2 regions of the Conexibacter sp. W3-3-2 genome follow, and region 2 is predicted to be linked to the other one. Evidence: riboswitches for the same ligand, from Rfam matches in the RefSeq annotation. Region 2 holds a riboswitch; the other holds the start of a gene.
What was found. Region 2 has a riboswitch for cyclic di-AMP ahead of GKE82_RS22475 (hypothetical protein). Riboswitches for the same ligand answer to the same signal wherever they lie in the genome.
Positions count from the first base shown of each region.

Region 1: linked by a shared signal. The riboswitch ahead of GKE82_RS22965 (M23 family metallopeptidase) and the one ahead of GKE82_RS22475 (hypothetical protein) in region 2 are both predicted to bind cyclic di-AMP.

Region 1 covers NZ_WLYW01000001.1:4,787,059-4,794,677, forward strand. The annotation lists gene GKE82_RS22950 (GuaB3 family IMP dehydrogenase-related protein) at 1-928, shown strand, start outside; gene guaA (glutamine-hydrolyzing GMP synthase) at 992-2,575, shown strand; gene GKE82_RS22960 (hypothetical protein) at 2,652-3,116, shown strand; gene GKE82_RS22965 (M23 family metallopeptidase) at 3,130-4,266, opposite strand; cyclic di-AMP (ydaO/yuaA leader) riboswitch at 4,302-4,462, opposite strand; gene rplM (50S ribosomal protein L13) at 4,608-5,042, shown strand; gene rpsI (30S ribosomal protein S9) at 5,261-5,797, shown strand; gene glmM (phosphoglucosamine mutase) at 5,816-7,126, shown strand; gene GKE82_RS22985 (TetR/AcrR family transcriptional regulator) at 7,165-7,619, opposite strand, start outside.
Region 2 covers NZ_WLYW01000001.1:4,684,920-4,692,538, forward strand. The annotation lists gene GKE82_RS22445 (GMC family oxidoreductase) at 1-290, shown strand, start outside; gene GKE82_RS22450 (hypothetical protein) at 340-1,602, shown strand; gene GKE82_RS22455 (hypothetical protein) at 1,607-1,897, opposite strand; gene GKE82_RS22460 (hypothetical protein) at 1,894-2,379, opposite strand; gene GKE82_RS22465 (cell wall-binding repeat-containing protein) at 2,376-2,831, opposite strand; gene GKE82_RS22470 (hypothetical protein) at 2,786-3,169, opposite strand; cyclic di-AMP (ydaO/yuaA leader) riboswitch at 3,272-3,412, shown strand; gene GKE82_RS22475 (hypothetical protein) at 3,420-4,040, shown strand; gene GKE82_RS22480 (PspA/IM30 family protein) at 4,130-4,924, shown strand; gene GKE82_RS22485 (hypothetical protein) at 4,921-5,199, shown strand; gene GKE82_RS22490 (hypothetical protein) at 5,229-5,645, opposite strand; gene GKE82_RS22495 (CGNR zinc finger domain-containing protein) at 5,851-6,420, shown strand; gene GKE82_RS22500 (hypothetical protein) at 6,427-6,996, opposite strand; gene htpX (zinc metalloprotease HtpX) at 6,998-7,619, opposite strand, start outside.

The sequences.
Region 1 (7,619 bases), 100 kb from region 2:
GATGCAGGCGATCTACCAGGAGCCGATCAAGCCGCACCTGATCGCGCAGCGCGTCAAGGAGATCAAGGACCAGGGCGTCGTCACCGCCGCGTCCCTGACCCCGCAGCGCGTCACCGAGTACTACGAGCTCGCGCTCGAGGCCGGTCTCGACATCCTCGTCATCCAGGGCACCGTCGTCTCCGCCGAGCACGTCTCGCAGACGGCCGAGGCCCTGAACCTCAAGGAGTTCATCCGCGAGGTCGGCGTCCCGGTCGTCGTCGGCGGCTGTGCGAGCTACCACACGGGCCTGCACCTGATGCGCACCGGCGCGGCCGGCGTGCTCGTCGGCGTCGGTCCCGGCGCGGCGTGCACCACGCGCGGCGTGCTCGGCCTCGGGGTCCCGCAGGCGACGGCGATCGCCGACGTCGCGGGCGCCCGCTCGACGCACATGCTCGAGACCGGCGAGTACGTGCAGGTCATCGCCGACGGCGGCATGCGCACGGGCGGCGACATCTCCAAGGCGATCGCCTGCGGCGCCGACGCCGTGATGGTCGGCTCGCCGTTCGCGCGCGCCCACGAGGCGCCGGGCCGCGGCTTCCACTGGGGCATGGCGACGTTCCACCCGACGCTCCCGCGCGGCGCGCGCGTGCAGACGGTGCAGAACGGCACGCTCGAGGAGATCATCAGCGGTCCCGCGCACGAGAACGACGGCACGTTCAACCTCATGGGCGCGCTGCGCACCTCGATGGCGACCTGCGGCTACCAGGACCTCGCGGAGTTCAACCGCGCGGAGGTCCTCGTCGCCCCGGCGCTGCAGACCGAGGGCAAGCTCCTGCAGACCTCCCAGCAGGTCGGGATGGGCTCCCGCGGCTCCGCCGTCGGCGCGCACTCCACCGGCGAGGACGGCTCCAACGGCAGCGGCAAGACCCCGACCCTCGCGCAGGCGTAGGCGCGGGCGGGGACCGGCTTGAGCACCGACAACCTCCCGACCGCCGCGACGGCGGTGACCGAGCTGGCCGACGAGTCGGCGCCGATCGAGGCGCCGCGGTCGGTCGACGAGGTCGTCGTCCTGGACTACGGCGGGCAGTACTCGCAGCTCATCGCCCGCCGCGTGCGGGAGTGCGGGGTGTTCAGCGAGCTCCTGCCGCACCACGTCGGTGCGGCGGAGGTCGCCAAGCGCAAGCCCAAGGGCCTGATCCTCTCGGGCGGGCCCGCGTCGGTGTACGCGCCGAACGCGCCGAAGCTCGATCCGGGCCTGCTCGAGCTCGGGATCCCCGTGCTGGGCATCTGCTACGGCATGCAGCTCGTCGCGCTCGAGCTCGGCGGCACCGTCGAGAGCGCGGAGGTCGGCGAGTACGGCCGCAGCACCCTCACGGTGCGCGAGCACGGCCGGCTGCTCGCGGGCACCCCGGCCGAGCAGCCCTGCTGGATGAGCCACCGCGACACGGTGTTCGCGCCGCCGCCCGGCTTCACCGCGCTCGCCGCGTCGACCGCCTCGCCGGTCGCCGCGCTCGAGTCGACCGAGCGGGACATCTACGGCATCCAGTTCCATCCCGAGGTCGTCCACACGCCGTTCGGCCAGGACATCCTCAAGAACTTCCTCCGCGACGTGTGCGGCTGCGACCTGACCTGGTCGGCGGCGTCGATCGTCGAGGAGCAGCTCGCGCGGATCCGCGAGCAGGTCGGCGACAAGAAGGTCATCTGCGGCCTGTCCGGGGGCGTCGACTCCTCGGTCGCCGCGCTGCTCGTCCACCGCGCGGTCGGCGACCAGCTCACCTGCGTGTTCGTCGACCACGGGATGATGCGCAAGAACGAGGGCGACCAGGTCGTCCAGACGTTCCGCGACACCTTCAAGGTCCCGCTCGTCGCCGTCGACGCCGAGGAGCGCTTCCTCACCAAGCTCCGCGGGACGACCGAGCCGGAGGCCAAGCGCAAGATCATCGGCACCGAGTTCATCCGCGTGTTCGAGGAGGAGGCCGCCAAGCTCGCCCAGGGCGAGGAGGGGGCCCGGTACCTCGTGCAGGGCACGCTCTACTCGGACGTCATCGAGTCCGGCGGCGGCACCGGCGCGTCGACGATCAAGTCGCACCACAACGTCGGCGGCCTGCCCGACGACCTCCAGTTCGAGCTCGTCGAGCCGCTGCGCGCCCTGTTCAAGGACGAGGTCCGCGCGGTCGGTGCCGAGCTCGGGCTGCCCGAGCGCCTGGTCTGGCGTCAGCCGTTCCCGGGGCCCGGGCTCGCCATCCGCGTCGTCGGCGGGGAGGCCACCAAGGAGCGGCTCGACCTGCTGCGCGACGCCGACGCGATCCTCCAGGACGAGATCCGCAAGGCCGGCCTGTACCGCGACCTGTGGCAGTCGTTCTGCGTCCTGCCGGACGTCCGCACCGTCGGCGTCCAGGGCGACGAGCGCACCTACGGCTACGTCGTCGTCATCCGGGCCGTCACGTCCGACGACGCCATGACCGCCGACTGGGCCCGCCTGCCCTACGACCTGCTCGAGCAGATCGCCGCGCGCATGATCGGCGAGCTGCGCGAGGTCAACCGGGTGGTCCTGGACATCACGTCCAAGCCGCCCGGCACGATCGAGTGGGAGTGAGCGGCTGAGGCGCCGCCCGGCGCGGGCCGGGCGCCGGGGGCTGATCCCCGCCGTGCGCGGCGGACGTAGCCGGGGCATGGAGCCTGCGCCGCTGCCGCTGATCGACGAGCACGTGCGGGCGCTGCCCGGCGACGCGGCGCAGGCGTGGGACGCGGTCGTCGCCGTCCTCGGGCGCGCGCTGGACCGGTCGCTCGGCCCGCTGACGCACGTGTGGGGCTTCCAGCCGCCCCGGCCGGGCGGCCCGCGGCCGCTGCAGGTGGGCTCCTGGGGGCCGGGCTTCACGGTCACCGCGTTCGAGCCCGGCGAGCGGCTGGACCTCTCGGGCCACCACCGCTTCGCGCGCTACCGCCTGGAGGTGCTGCTCGACCCGCCCGCCGACGGGCGCGTCGTCGTGCGGGTGCGGACGCTCGCCACGTTCCGCGGCCGCCGCGGCCGCGTGTACCGCGCCCTGGTGATCGGCACCGGGGCGCACGTCGTGGCGATGGGCCGGCTCCTGGCGGGCTTCGACCGCGCCCGGCGTCGCGCACCCGTCGCGGCCTAGCGTCCTGCGGCTCCTAGGAGCGGCGCTCCCAGCGGCGCAGCGCCGACGACGGGTCGATCGGCCGCCCGCCGGAGTACCAGCCCGGGGCGGTCCACAGCTCGAAGTGCAGGTGGCAGCCGTCGGCGACGCCGGTGTCACCGACCTCGCCGATCCGCTGGCCGGTGAACACCCGGTCGCCCTTGCGGAAGGTCACCTTGCGGCGCAGGTGCATGTAGACGTGGTCCTGCCCGGTGCCGTCCGGGTCGATGACGAGGTAGTTCCCGGCGCGCGCCTGCACGCCCGCGAACTTCACGCGGCCGCCGCGGACGGCGCCCAGCGGCGTGCCGCAGGCGGCGAAGACGTCGCGGCCCTGGTGGGAGCGCCCGCCGCGCGCGGCACCGAACTCGCCGGCCCCCGTCCCGAACCGGTAGCGGCCGAGGATCGGGAAGCGGTCGCGCACGAACTCGAAGGGCTGCTCGACGACGGTCTCGCCGGACTGGGCCATCGTCGCGGTGGTCCCGGCGGGCCGCAGCCGCAGCCGCCACAGGTAGGTGCCGTCGCTGGGCACCTTGCCGCCGACCGTGCCGTCCCACTCGAGGCTCTGGACGGTGCGGCCCGGCACGGTGACCGCCGGGTAGGAGCGCACGACCGTGCCGGTGCGCGCCTTGACGAGCTCGGCGCGGGCGCTCGCGGGCCCGGCGCTGCGCACGAAGTAGCTGAGCCGTGCCTTGCGGCGTCCGGCGTAGAAGACCCGTCGGGCCTCGACCCGGGCCTCGACGCCGCCGCTCGACACGGCCGTGGCGGGGGAGACCACCGCGAGCCGGGCTCGCGACGGGCCGGACGCGTTCCCGTCGTCGTTGGCGACCGCGACCGGCCCGCTGGCGGCGCCCGCCGGGACGGTCACGGTGACGGACCCGGGGCCCGTCGCCGTCGGCGCGGCCATGCGGTCGTCGGCGATGCCGTCGGCGCCGAGGAACGCGACCGCGCTCACCCGGTCGAGCGCCTCGCCGCTGAGCCGCACGACGCTGCCGGGGCCGGCGCTGTCCAGGCCCGTGCACGCGGTGACGCACGCGATCCCGGTGACCTGCGGCGTCTCGGACGCGAACGACCCGCCCGAGCCGCTGGCGGCGACGGCGACGGCCGGGCCCGCCAGGAACGCGGCGGACAGCACGGCGAACGACAGATGGACGCGATGGATGGGTCCTCAGCTCCTCGTATGACGGCCTACGGGGTGAGCTGACGGGCTCGCGCGGTCGAGTGCCGCGCTACCGGACGGGTGTCCGGATTCGCCCCTGGATCATGGATCCGTTGGGTCCCCCGCTCCACCGCTCCCCGGGCGGGAGCGACGGACTCGGCGTTTGCTGCAGACGTCGTCGGGGACGATAGCGGCGGCGCCGGTCGCTGTCAGCCACACGTCCGTCCGGGGCGGTGAGGGGGCGGACGTCGTCGCGCGGCGCGATCCCCTACACTTCACCGCCGCCGCGCGCCCTGTCGTGCTGCGCCCTCTCTCTTATGAAGACGTACGTCGCCAACCCCACCACCCGCGAGCGGAACTGGGTCGTCGTCGACGCCTCCGGGCAGACGCTCGGTCGCCTCGCGACCCAGATCGCCGACCAGCTGCGGGGCAAGCGCAAGCCGGACTACACCCCGCACGTGGACACCGGCGACTTCGTCGTCGTGATCAACGCGGAGAAGATCGTCGTCACCGGCAACAAGCGCACCGACAAGATGTACTACCGCCACTCGGGCTTCCCGGGCGGCCTCAAGTCGCGCACGTTCGAGGAGATGATCGACCGGCGCCCCGAAGAGGTCATCCGCAAGGCCGTGAAGGGGATGCTCCCCAAGAACCGCCTGGCGCGCAAGCAGCTCACCAAGCTCAAGGTCTACGCCGGCCCGGAGCACCCGCACGAGGCCCAGAAGCCGCAGCCGATGGAGATCCAGTCCTGATGATCGACGAGACGCCCAACGACGACCAGGCCCCGGAGGAGACGCCGGCCGAGGTGACCCCGGAGGCCCAGGCCCCGGCGGAGCCCGCGGCCGACGCGCCTGCCGAGCCCGCCGCCGACGCCCCGGCCGAGCCGGTCGCGGAGGCCGAGGTCGCCGACGAGGACGAGGACGTCGAGTACGTCGAGGAGACGCCGCGCGAGAAGCCCGCGATCCCCGGCATGGATCTCGAGGTCGACATCGTCCTGGAGGGCGAGAGCGGCGCCGCCGACCCGTACGCGGAGGACGGCGAGGAGCCGGCCACCGGCGACGAGGTCGACGAGGACGTCGTCGACGACCAGCCGATCGCCGCGTCGATCGTGCTCGCCGAGGGCGCGCGCTACCGCGCGACCGGCAAGCGCAAGACCGCGGTCGCCCGCGTGATCCTGAAGCCGGGCACCGGCGCGTACACGATCAACGGCAAGTCGCTGGAGGAGTTCTTCCCGCGCGACACGCTGCAGCGCAACATCCGCCAGCCGCTCGAGGCCGTCGGCTTCGAGACGCGCATGGACGTCGTCGCCCGCATGCACGGCGGCGGGGTCAGCTCGCAGGCCGGCGCGCTGCGCCACGGCATCTCCCGCGCGCTGCTCGAGGCGGACCCGAACCTCCGTGGCGAGCTCAAGCGCCGCGGCTTCCTGACGCGTGACGCGCGCGTCAAGGAGCGCAAGAAGGCCGGCCTCAAGAAGGCCCGCAAGCGCCCGCAGTTCAGCAAGCGCTAGCGCACAGCCGCACGAGCCATGGCTCGCAAGCTGTTCGGCACCGACGGCGTCCGTGGCGTCGCCGGCGAGAAGCTCACGGCCGAGCTCGCCCTCGGGCTCGGCCGGGCCGTCACGCTGGAGGCGGCCGCGCAGCGGCCGCAGGTGCTCGTCATCCGCGACACGCGGGAGTCGGGCGAGATGCTCGAGGCCGCGCTGGCCGCCGGGGTGACCTCGGCGGGCGGCGACGTGCTGCTCGGCGGGATCCTGCCGACCCCGGCCGCGCCGCTCCTGGTCCGCCGCTACGGGTTCGACGTCGCCGCGGTCATCAGCGCCTCGCACAACCCGTTCCGCGACAACGGCATCAAGTTCTTCGGCGCGGACGGCATGAAGCTCTCCGACGCCACCGAGCTGGCCATCGAGCGGCGCCTGGAGGAGCCGGTTGCGGCGCCCGCGGCGATCGGCCGCGTGCGGACGCTCCACGGCACGCTCGAGGACTACCTGCGCGAGCTGCACACCCGCTTCGCGTCGCTCGGCCTCGACGGCCTCGACGTGCTGCTGGACTGCGCCAACGGCGCGACGTTCCGTGCCGCTCCGGAGATCTTCCGGCGGCTCGGGGCCACCGTGACGGTGGTCGCGCACGAGCCCGACGGGCGCAACATCAACGAGGGCTGCGGCTCCACGCACGTGGACGCGCTCGCGGCCCGCGTGGTCGCGGGCGGGCACGATCTCGGCTTCGCGTTCGACGGGGACGGCGACCGGGTGCTCGCGGCCGACCGGGACGGCCGGGTCGTCGACGGCGACGAGCTGATCGCGCTGGTCGCCACGCACCTGCACGCGGGCGGGCGGCTCGGCGGCGGGGTGGCGGTCACGGTGATGACGAACTACGGCTTCCACCACGCGATGCGCGACGCCGCGGTCGACGTGGCGGTGACGAGCGTCGGCGACCGCTACGTGCTGGAGGAGCTCAAGCGCAGCGGCTGGCGGCTCGGGGGCGAGCAGTCCGGGCACATCATCGACATGGAGTTCGTCCCCTCCGGTGACGGCATCGCGAGCGCGCTGCTGACGCTCGAGGCGCTGGACGGGCGCGATCTCGCCGGGCAGCAGGCGATGCGCAAGCTCCCGCAGCGGCTCGTGAACGTGCCGGTGCCCGACCGTGACGCCGCGATGGCCGACCCGGCCCTCGCCGACGCGATCGCCGCCGAGGACGCCGACCTCGAGGGGCGCGGCCGCGTCCTCGTGCGGCCCTCCGGGACCGAGCAGCTCGTGCGCGTGATGGTCGAGGCGCCGACGCAGGACGAGACCGACGCGGTCTGCGCGCGGCTCGTCGCCGTCGTCGAGCGCTCCGCCTAGACCACCCGACCGACCGGTCGGTCGGGTCGGCCCGCCGCTCAGCGCTCGTGCAGCACGAACGCGAGCGCCGCGACCGCGCGGGCGCGGGCCCGCTCGGCGTCCTGGCCCTCCGCGAGCGCGCCGAGGACCGCCCCGTCGACGATCGCGAGGACGAGGTCGGCGGGCGGGGCGGTCGCGCGTCCCGAGCGGCCGAGCACGTCGCTGACGAGCGCGCGGGCGGCCGTGCGCACGCGGCGGGCGTCGTCGCCCCCGCCGGGACGGCGGGCGCCGCGTGCCCAGCGCTCGCACCACGCGACGAGCTCGTCGTCGTGCTCGGGCAGCAGCAGGCCCACGAGGACCGCGGCGGCGTCGCGCGGGTCGCGGCGCGTCAGGGGGACCCGTCCGGCGGCGCTGGCCATGCGGGCGACGTCGGCGTCGGCGAGCGCGCGCAGGGCGGCCGCGCGCAGCTCCTCCGCCGCGGGGAAGTGGTAGGTCGCGGTCCCCAGGCCGATCC
Region 2 (7,619 bases):
GCGGCAGCGAGCGGCTGCCCGGCGCGCACCTGCAGACCGACGAGGAGCTGGCGGCCGGCATCCGCACGATCGCCCACACGCTCTACCACCCGGTCGGCACCTGCCGGATCGGGGGCGGCGGTCAGGGCGTCGTCGACACCGAGCTGCGCGTGCAGGGCGTCGACGGCCTGCGGGTCGTCGACGCGTCCGTGTTCCCGTCGCTGCCCCGCGGCCACACGCACGGCACCGTGCAGGCGGTCGCCGAGCGCGCGGCGGACCTGATCCGCGGGCGCGTCGCGGTCGCGGTCTGAGCGCGACGGACCGGCGTACCCGCCCGTCCGGGCGGGTACGGTCGCCGCGATGCGCCCGGTCCGTCCCCGCCTGCTGCCGCCGCTCCTACTCGTCCTCGCGCTCGCCGTGCCCGCCCCGGCGGGCGCCGCGCGGTCGATCACGCCGCTCCCGCCGACCTGGCGGGAGGGGCTGAACGTCACCGCGTTCTGGTGGCAGGACCTCTCCGGGCCGCGCTTTCGCACCTGGCTGGGGCGTGCCCGGTCGAGCGCCCGCGCGCGCGAGGTCACGTTCGTGATCCCGTGGTTCCAGTACTTCTCCGACCGCAACCGCAGCGACCACCTCAACGCGACGGAGATCCATCGCTCGCCCGGGGACGCCCGCACCTGCCGGCGGATCGGCAGCAGCTTCACGCGCTGCAAGACGCCCAGCGACGCGGCGGTCGCCGCGGCGGTCCGCCGCGCCCGGTCGCTCGGGCTGCGCGTGGTGCTGCGCCCGCAGCTGGAGGTCGGCCGCAACGCGCGCACCGCGACCGACCGCGACCTCGTCCAGAAGGGGCCGGGGGAGAAGCGCGCGTGGTTCGACAGCTACAAGCGGTTCCTCAGCACCTACGCGCGGATCGCGCGCGACACGGGCGCCGAGGGCCTGGTGATCGGCACGGGGCTGTCGGGCATGACCGACAGCGAGGACGACCGGGCCGAGTGGCGGGCGATCATCGCCGAGCTGCGCTCCGGGGCGCTGATGGGCGACGGGCGCGGCTACCGGGGGGAGCTGACCTACACGGCGGCGTGGGACTCGATCGTCGAGGACGCCAAGGACCCCGAGCAGCACCTGTTCTTCTGGGACGCCCTCGACCTCGTGTCGATCTCCGCCGAGTTCCCGCTGCTCGCCGAGCCGCCCGACCCGACGATCGGCGCGCTCACCGCCGCGTGGGCGTCGTCGACGACGGGCCTGCCCGCCGGGCCCGCCCAGCTCGTGCGCAACATCCAGGCCGAGTACGACAAGCCGGTCGGCCTGAGCCTCGGGTACCTGTCCCGCACCGGCACGGCGGCGTTCCCGGAGAAGTCGGACTATGACCAGCAGCAGGCCGGGGGCGTCGTGCGCGAGTCCGCGCAGGCCCGCCCGGTGCGGGCGGCGTTCGACGTCTGGACGCCGATCGCCTACGACGGCGGCTGGTTCCGCGGGATCAGCTGGAACGAGTGGCCGGCCTCCGGCCGCGGGGGCGTGAAGGACGGCTCGTTCTCGGTCCAGGGCAAGGCGGCGGAGGTCGAGATCTGCCTGCGCCACGCGGGCGTCTTCACGCCGCGCTGCCGGCGCAGCAGCCTGCGCCGCTAGCGCGTCAGCGCAGGTCCTCGGACACGGAGGCGAGCGGGGCGATCCCCTCCTCGCGCTGCGTGCCGCGCGTCTCGCCGGAGAAGCCGAGCTTGGTCAGCCGGGCGATCTCCTGCTCGCCGAGGATGCGGGCGGGGTGCTCGGCCGGCAGGTCGCGGACGAGCTTGGCGATCCGGTTGCGGATCTGCAGCGCGAAGTGCGGGGTGGAGGCCCCCATGAGCTCGCGCACGTCGTCGATCGTGACGTCCGGGACGGAGCCGCGACGGTCGCTGCGCTCGGGGGACTCTGCTTCGCTCACGGGGCGCTCCGGGGGGTCGTCGTGGTGGTGGTGGGAGTGGTGCGGGTCGGCGGCGCCTTGGTGGTCGCCGTCGGCTGCGTCGTGGTGGCCGTGGGCTCCGGTGCGGCGGCGTTCACCGGCGCGATCTCCAGGAGACCGTCGACGGTCGCCTGGACCCCGGTCTCGACGGCCTGGTCGTCACCCACGATCCAGCCGTGATTGTAGACCCCGCGCACGGGGTCCCGGTCGTAGCCGGGCTGGATGTCGAGCAGGAACTGCTCGAGCGGCTTGGGCAGCGCGTCGCCGCGCGCCAGCAGCAGCAACGGGCCGTAGGTGCCGCTGGCCGAGAGCGCGGCGGCGGCACCCGCGTCGGCGGGGCGCCGGGTGCCCGCGAACACGAGCCCGTGGCCGGGATCGGTGATGCCCCAGCCGAACTCGCCGTCGCGGTAGCGCGCGAAGGCGATCGCGTTGGTGACCGGGTCCTGGTCGCCGATCCGCGTCACCGTGCCGGTCGCGCGCAGCGCCTGGTCACCGCCGGCCCGATGACCTTGGACGGCCCGAGCACGTAGATCTTCGGCTTGCTGTGGGTCTTCAGCGCGGCGAGCGTCTCCGCGGGAACCGTCGTGCGCGTGACGAACAGGATCGGGTCACCGGACTTCGCGGCCCAGGCGGCGGCCGGCATCGCGTACTCGGGCGCGTCGCTGCTGACGACGAGCACGCGGCCGGTGTCCGACCCGCGCACCGCCCGCCCGAACGCGTCGAGCGCGCGCGCGATCGCGGCGGGGTTGCGGCCGCCGACGTCGGTGGTCTTCAGGCGGGCCGGACGGAACACGTCGCCGACCCGGACGACCTGCGCGCCGCCGGCCTGCGCCGAGCCCGTCGGGGCGAGCGCCTGCAGCGCTTCGACCGTCACGTCGGGCCCGTCGCCGTCGGAGAGCAGCAGCGGGGCGCGCACCGGGGGGCCATCAGCGAGGCGGAGGCGAGCGCGACGCGCCAGTCCTTCGCGGGCGCGAGCGCGACGGCGGCGGGCCGCTGGCCGCGCTCGCCGCCGGGGTACACGGCCCGGGCGACCGCGGCGGCGATCGTCGGGGCGTCCCCGCCGCCGACCCGCGTCGTGTTCTTCGTCGCGAACGTCGGGAAGCCGAGGTCGGTGGCCGCGTCCTTCTCGTCGCTCTTCGCGCCGACGGCGGGGGCCGCGGTCGTCGATCCCGTGGCAGGACCGTCGCCCTTGCCGCAACCGGCGGCGGCGAGCGCGAGGACGAGGAGGGCGGCGGGCAGGGCGGGACGGAGCATGCTGGCGCGACCATATCCACGACGCCCGTGGCACGCGCCTGTCGGGGCTGCACGGACGCTGGCAGCACGAAAGGCTGCAATCCGTCGTGCAGTTCGCTACGCTGCCGCGAATTGCCGAACCCTGGACGGAACACCAGGGACGGGGGACCCACGTCGTTGGGGCGAATCCGATCGTGATCGGACGCGCTGGTTCTTTCTGCGCGAGCCCGTCAGCTAACCCCGGAGGCCGTCGAAAGAAAGCAGTCCGTCTGTGCTCCGACTCCGGGCATTCCTTCTCATAGCCGTTCTCGCCGGCCTCGCGCTCGTCGTCCCGTCCGGGGCGTCCGCCGCGAAGAAGGGCAAGGCCGCGCAGGAGGAGCAGGCCCCGACGGTCCAGTCCGACGCGTCGGCGAAGGCCGGTGGCGCGGAGTTCGGCACGGTCGATCCGACGAGCTTCCCGACCGTCCCGGGGGACGTCGCGGTGATCGACGAGGACGGCATCGCGTCCGCGCCCGAGAACGCGCCGGACGCGGTCAAGCAGATCATCTGGGCCGCGAACGGGATCGTCGGCCTGCCGTACCGGTACGGCGGCGGCCACGGCGACTTCGAGGACACCGCCTACGACTGCTCCGGCACGGTCTCCTTCGCGCTCGCCGGCGCCGACCTGCTGCGGCGCCCGCGCGACTCGCGCTCGTTCTTCACCTGGGGCAAGGCGGGCCGCGGCAAGTGGGTGACGGTCTACACGGCGTCCGACCACGCGTACATGACGGTCGCGGGCATCCGCCTCGACACCAGTGCCGCGGACGACCGCGGCGGTCTGAAGGGCCCGCGCTGGCGCCCGCTGCGGAAGTCCAACCGGGGCTTCAAGGCGCGCCGGCCGGTCGGCCTGTAGGCGCTCGGCACACCGGGCGCGTCCAGTACGCTCAGGGGGCACGTTCCACCTGAGCCCGAGGAGACCGTATGGCCGGAATGACCGGACGCATGTCCACCGTCATCAAGGCGAAGATCTCGAAGATGCTGGACAAGGCGGAGGACCCCGCCGAGACGCTGGACTACAGCTACCAGAAGCAGCTGGAGGCCCTCCAGAACGTCAAGAAGGGCATCGCCGACGTCGTCACCTCGAAGAAGCGCCTGCAGATGCAGTCGCAGAAGCTCGAGCAGTCCGTCGTGAAGCTCGACACGCAGGCCCGTCAGGCGCTCTCCGCCGGCAACGAGGAGCTCGCCCGCACCGCGCTGGAGCGCAAGCAGCTCGCGCAGACCGAGCTGCAGTCGCTCGACCAGCAGGTCGCCGAGCTCGAGGCCCAGCAGCAGAAGCTGATCGACTCGGAGAAGAAGCTCCGCGCGAAGATCGAGGCCTTCCGGACGAAGAAGGAGGTCATCAAGGCCCAGTACTCCGCTGCGGAGGCCCAGGTCCGGATCTCCGAGGCTGCGACCGGGGTCGGCGAGGAGATGGCCGACGTCGGGCTCGCGATGCAGCGCGCGGTCGACAAGACCGAGAACATGAAGGCGCGCGCCGACGCGGTCGCCGAGCTCGAGGCGGCCGGCACCTTCGAGGACCTCACCCAGCTGGGGGAGGGTGGCGCCGACGACATCGACCGGCAGCTCGCCGAGCTGACGAGCGGCAGCATGGTGGACGACGAGCTCGCGAAGATGCGGGCCGAGCTCGGGGTCGGCGGGGGCGCCGCTCCCGGCCAGCTCGAGGCCGGCGCCGGCGGCGCCGCGGCCCCGACCGGTGACGTGCCGGCGGCCGAGCCCGCGCAGGAGGAGAAGCCGTGATCGTCCGCATCTCCAACGAGGGGCAGTACCGCATCCCCGACGAGCACCAGGGCCCGCTCAACGAGCTCGACAACGCGGTCGTCGCGGCCGTGGAGGCCGACGACGAGGACCGCTTCCACGAGTCCTTCGAGGAGCTGCTCCAGTTCATCCGCACCAACGGGGTCGCGGTCGGCGACGACGAGATCGAGTCCTCGGACGTGATCGTGCCGCCCGCGGACCTCACGCTCACCGAGGCCGCCGCCGAGTTCACCGGTGACGGCCTGATCCCGGACTGATCGCCCGGGCGCGCGTGTGGGCCTCCCGCTCAGGGGAGGCCGAGCTCGCGCGCCCAGCGCTCCTCCCACGCAGGTGGGGCGTACGCGGTCCCGCGCGCGGCGCCGACGGCCAGGACGGCCGTGGCCGGCGCCGTCGCGGTCGCCGACCGGCGCACGGTCGGATCGGGCAGGAAGACGAGGCTGCCGGCCCGGACGTCGACCGTCCGGTCCCCGGCCGTCACCGTCGCGCTGCCGCGCAGCACGACGTACAGCTCCTCGTGGCCGCTCGCGGTCTCGTCGTGCGGTTCGATCAGCGGGTCGCCGACGGCGGCCGCGGTCTGGACGTTGACGCCGAACGCGCCGACGTCGAGGAGGCGCCGGACGGGCGTCCAGGCGGGCACGCCGTCCCACGGCGTGTCGACGGGCGGCGTCTCGTCGAGGTGCAGGACGCGCATCGCGGCGCTCACGAGGTGCGGCGGTCGGGCCGCGGGCGGACGAGGCGTACGCGCCGGGCGCGCCGGGCGACGTCGGCGTGCCGCGCCGCGGCGAGGTCGTGGGTGAGCGACGAGGGGTGGAGCATGGTGGCCTCCCGACCGACCGGTAGGTCGTAACCGGTCTTGCGATGACAGTGGTGACCAACCTAGGTGGCGAGGTGTAACCTGTCAATTGCCCATGGCGGTGACATTTCCTGATGGCGGCCATCACGACGGCTTCTGCGCCCCGGCGGCGCTGGAGCCCGTGCGCGTGTTCGTCAACACGCTTGACCTCGACGCGGGCACCGACGGGCTGACCGATCCCGACGGGCTCGTCGAGGCGCTGCGCGGCACCGTGGGCCTGGCCGCCGAGGCCGTCCCCACGGCGGCCGACGTGCAGGCGGCCCGCGCCCTGCGCGACGCGCTGCGGGCGCTGCTGGCCTGCAACCACGACGGCGGCACGCCCGACCCGTCCGCGGTCCGCGTCCTCAACGCCACCGCGGCGGACGCCGACCTGGGCGTGCGCTTCGCCCCGGAGGGCTGGTCGGTCGTCGCCTGCGGCGTCCCGGGCGTGCTCGGCGCGTTCGGGCGGCTGCTGGCCGTCGTCGCCGCCGCGCAGGCGGACGGCACCTGGACGCGGCTGAAGATCTGCCCGGCCGACGACTGCGGCTGGGCCTTCTACGACGTCTCGCGCAACCGCTCGCGCCGCTGGTGCTCGATGGAGGTCTGCGGCAACCGCGCGAAGGTCCGCGCCTACCGCGACCGCTGAGCGCTCCTAGAGCGGCACGCCCCACAGGGGGAACCAGCGCTCGAGCTCCGGCTCGATCGGCAGGTCGCCGCCGTAGCGGGCCTTCAGCTGCAGCTCGCGCTCGTTGGACCGGGCCTGCTCGCCGCCCGCCGGCACGAACGGGTACCAGGAGCCCCGCTTGATGTTGTAGATCCAGTACAGGGGCTGGCTGCCGTCCTCGTAGGCGAACACCGCGGCCAGCGTGCGGTCGCCGTAGCCGGCGATCGCCAGCGCGTCGTTGACCGCGTGCACGCCGACGACGAGGTCCTCGACGTCGGGGTCCTCGAGGATCATCCAGCGGTAGCCGAACGAGTCGTCCTGCGAGGAGACGGTCGTGCCGGTCTCCTCGCCGGTCCCGTGCAGGACCTCCTCCATCTCCTGGACGACCCGCGAGAAGTCCGCGGTCCCCAGGGACTGGAAGACGATCCCCGCCCGGCCGCGCGCCCGCAGGCCGTCGACGTCCATCGCGATGTGCGCGGTGGACATCGCGAACAGCCGGTCCTTGGCGGCCGGCTGCGCGACCTTCCGCTTGCCGAGCAGGGCGTCGAAGAAGCCCATGTCAGCGGGTGCCCTGGAGCTGCCCCTCGAGGCGCATCAGCGCGTCGATCCGCTTGTCCATCGGCGGGTGCGTGGAGAACAGGCTGCCGATCGCCGACTTCGTCCCCGGAGGGAAGATGTAGAACGCGGCCATCTCGCTGCTCGCCCGCAGGTCCTTCTGCGGGATCCGGTCCATGCCGCCGCTGATCTTCATCAGCGCCGACGCCAGCGCGCTCGGGCGGCCGGTCAGCACCGCGGCGCCGCGGTCGGCCGCGAACTCGCGGTAGCGCGAGAGGGCCTGCATGAGGAAGAACGAGATCACGTACACGGCCAGCGACACCATGATGACCGCGAGGAAGCCCGGGCCGTCGTCGTCGTCGCTGTGCCCGCCGCCGAACATGAAGCCGAACTGCAGGATCATCGAGGCGACCGAGGCGAAGAAGCTCGCCAGGGTCATGATCATCACGTCGCGGTTGGCGATGTGCGCGAGCTCGTGCGCCATGACGCCCTCGAGCTCCGCCGGCGTGAGGAGGTCCATGATGCCGGTGGTCGCGCAGACGGTCGCGTGCTTCTTGGAGCGGCCCATCGCGAACGCGTTGGGCATGTCCGTGTAGGCCACGGCGACCTTCGGCTTGGGCAGGTCC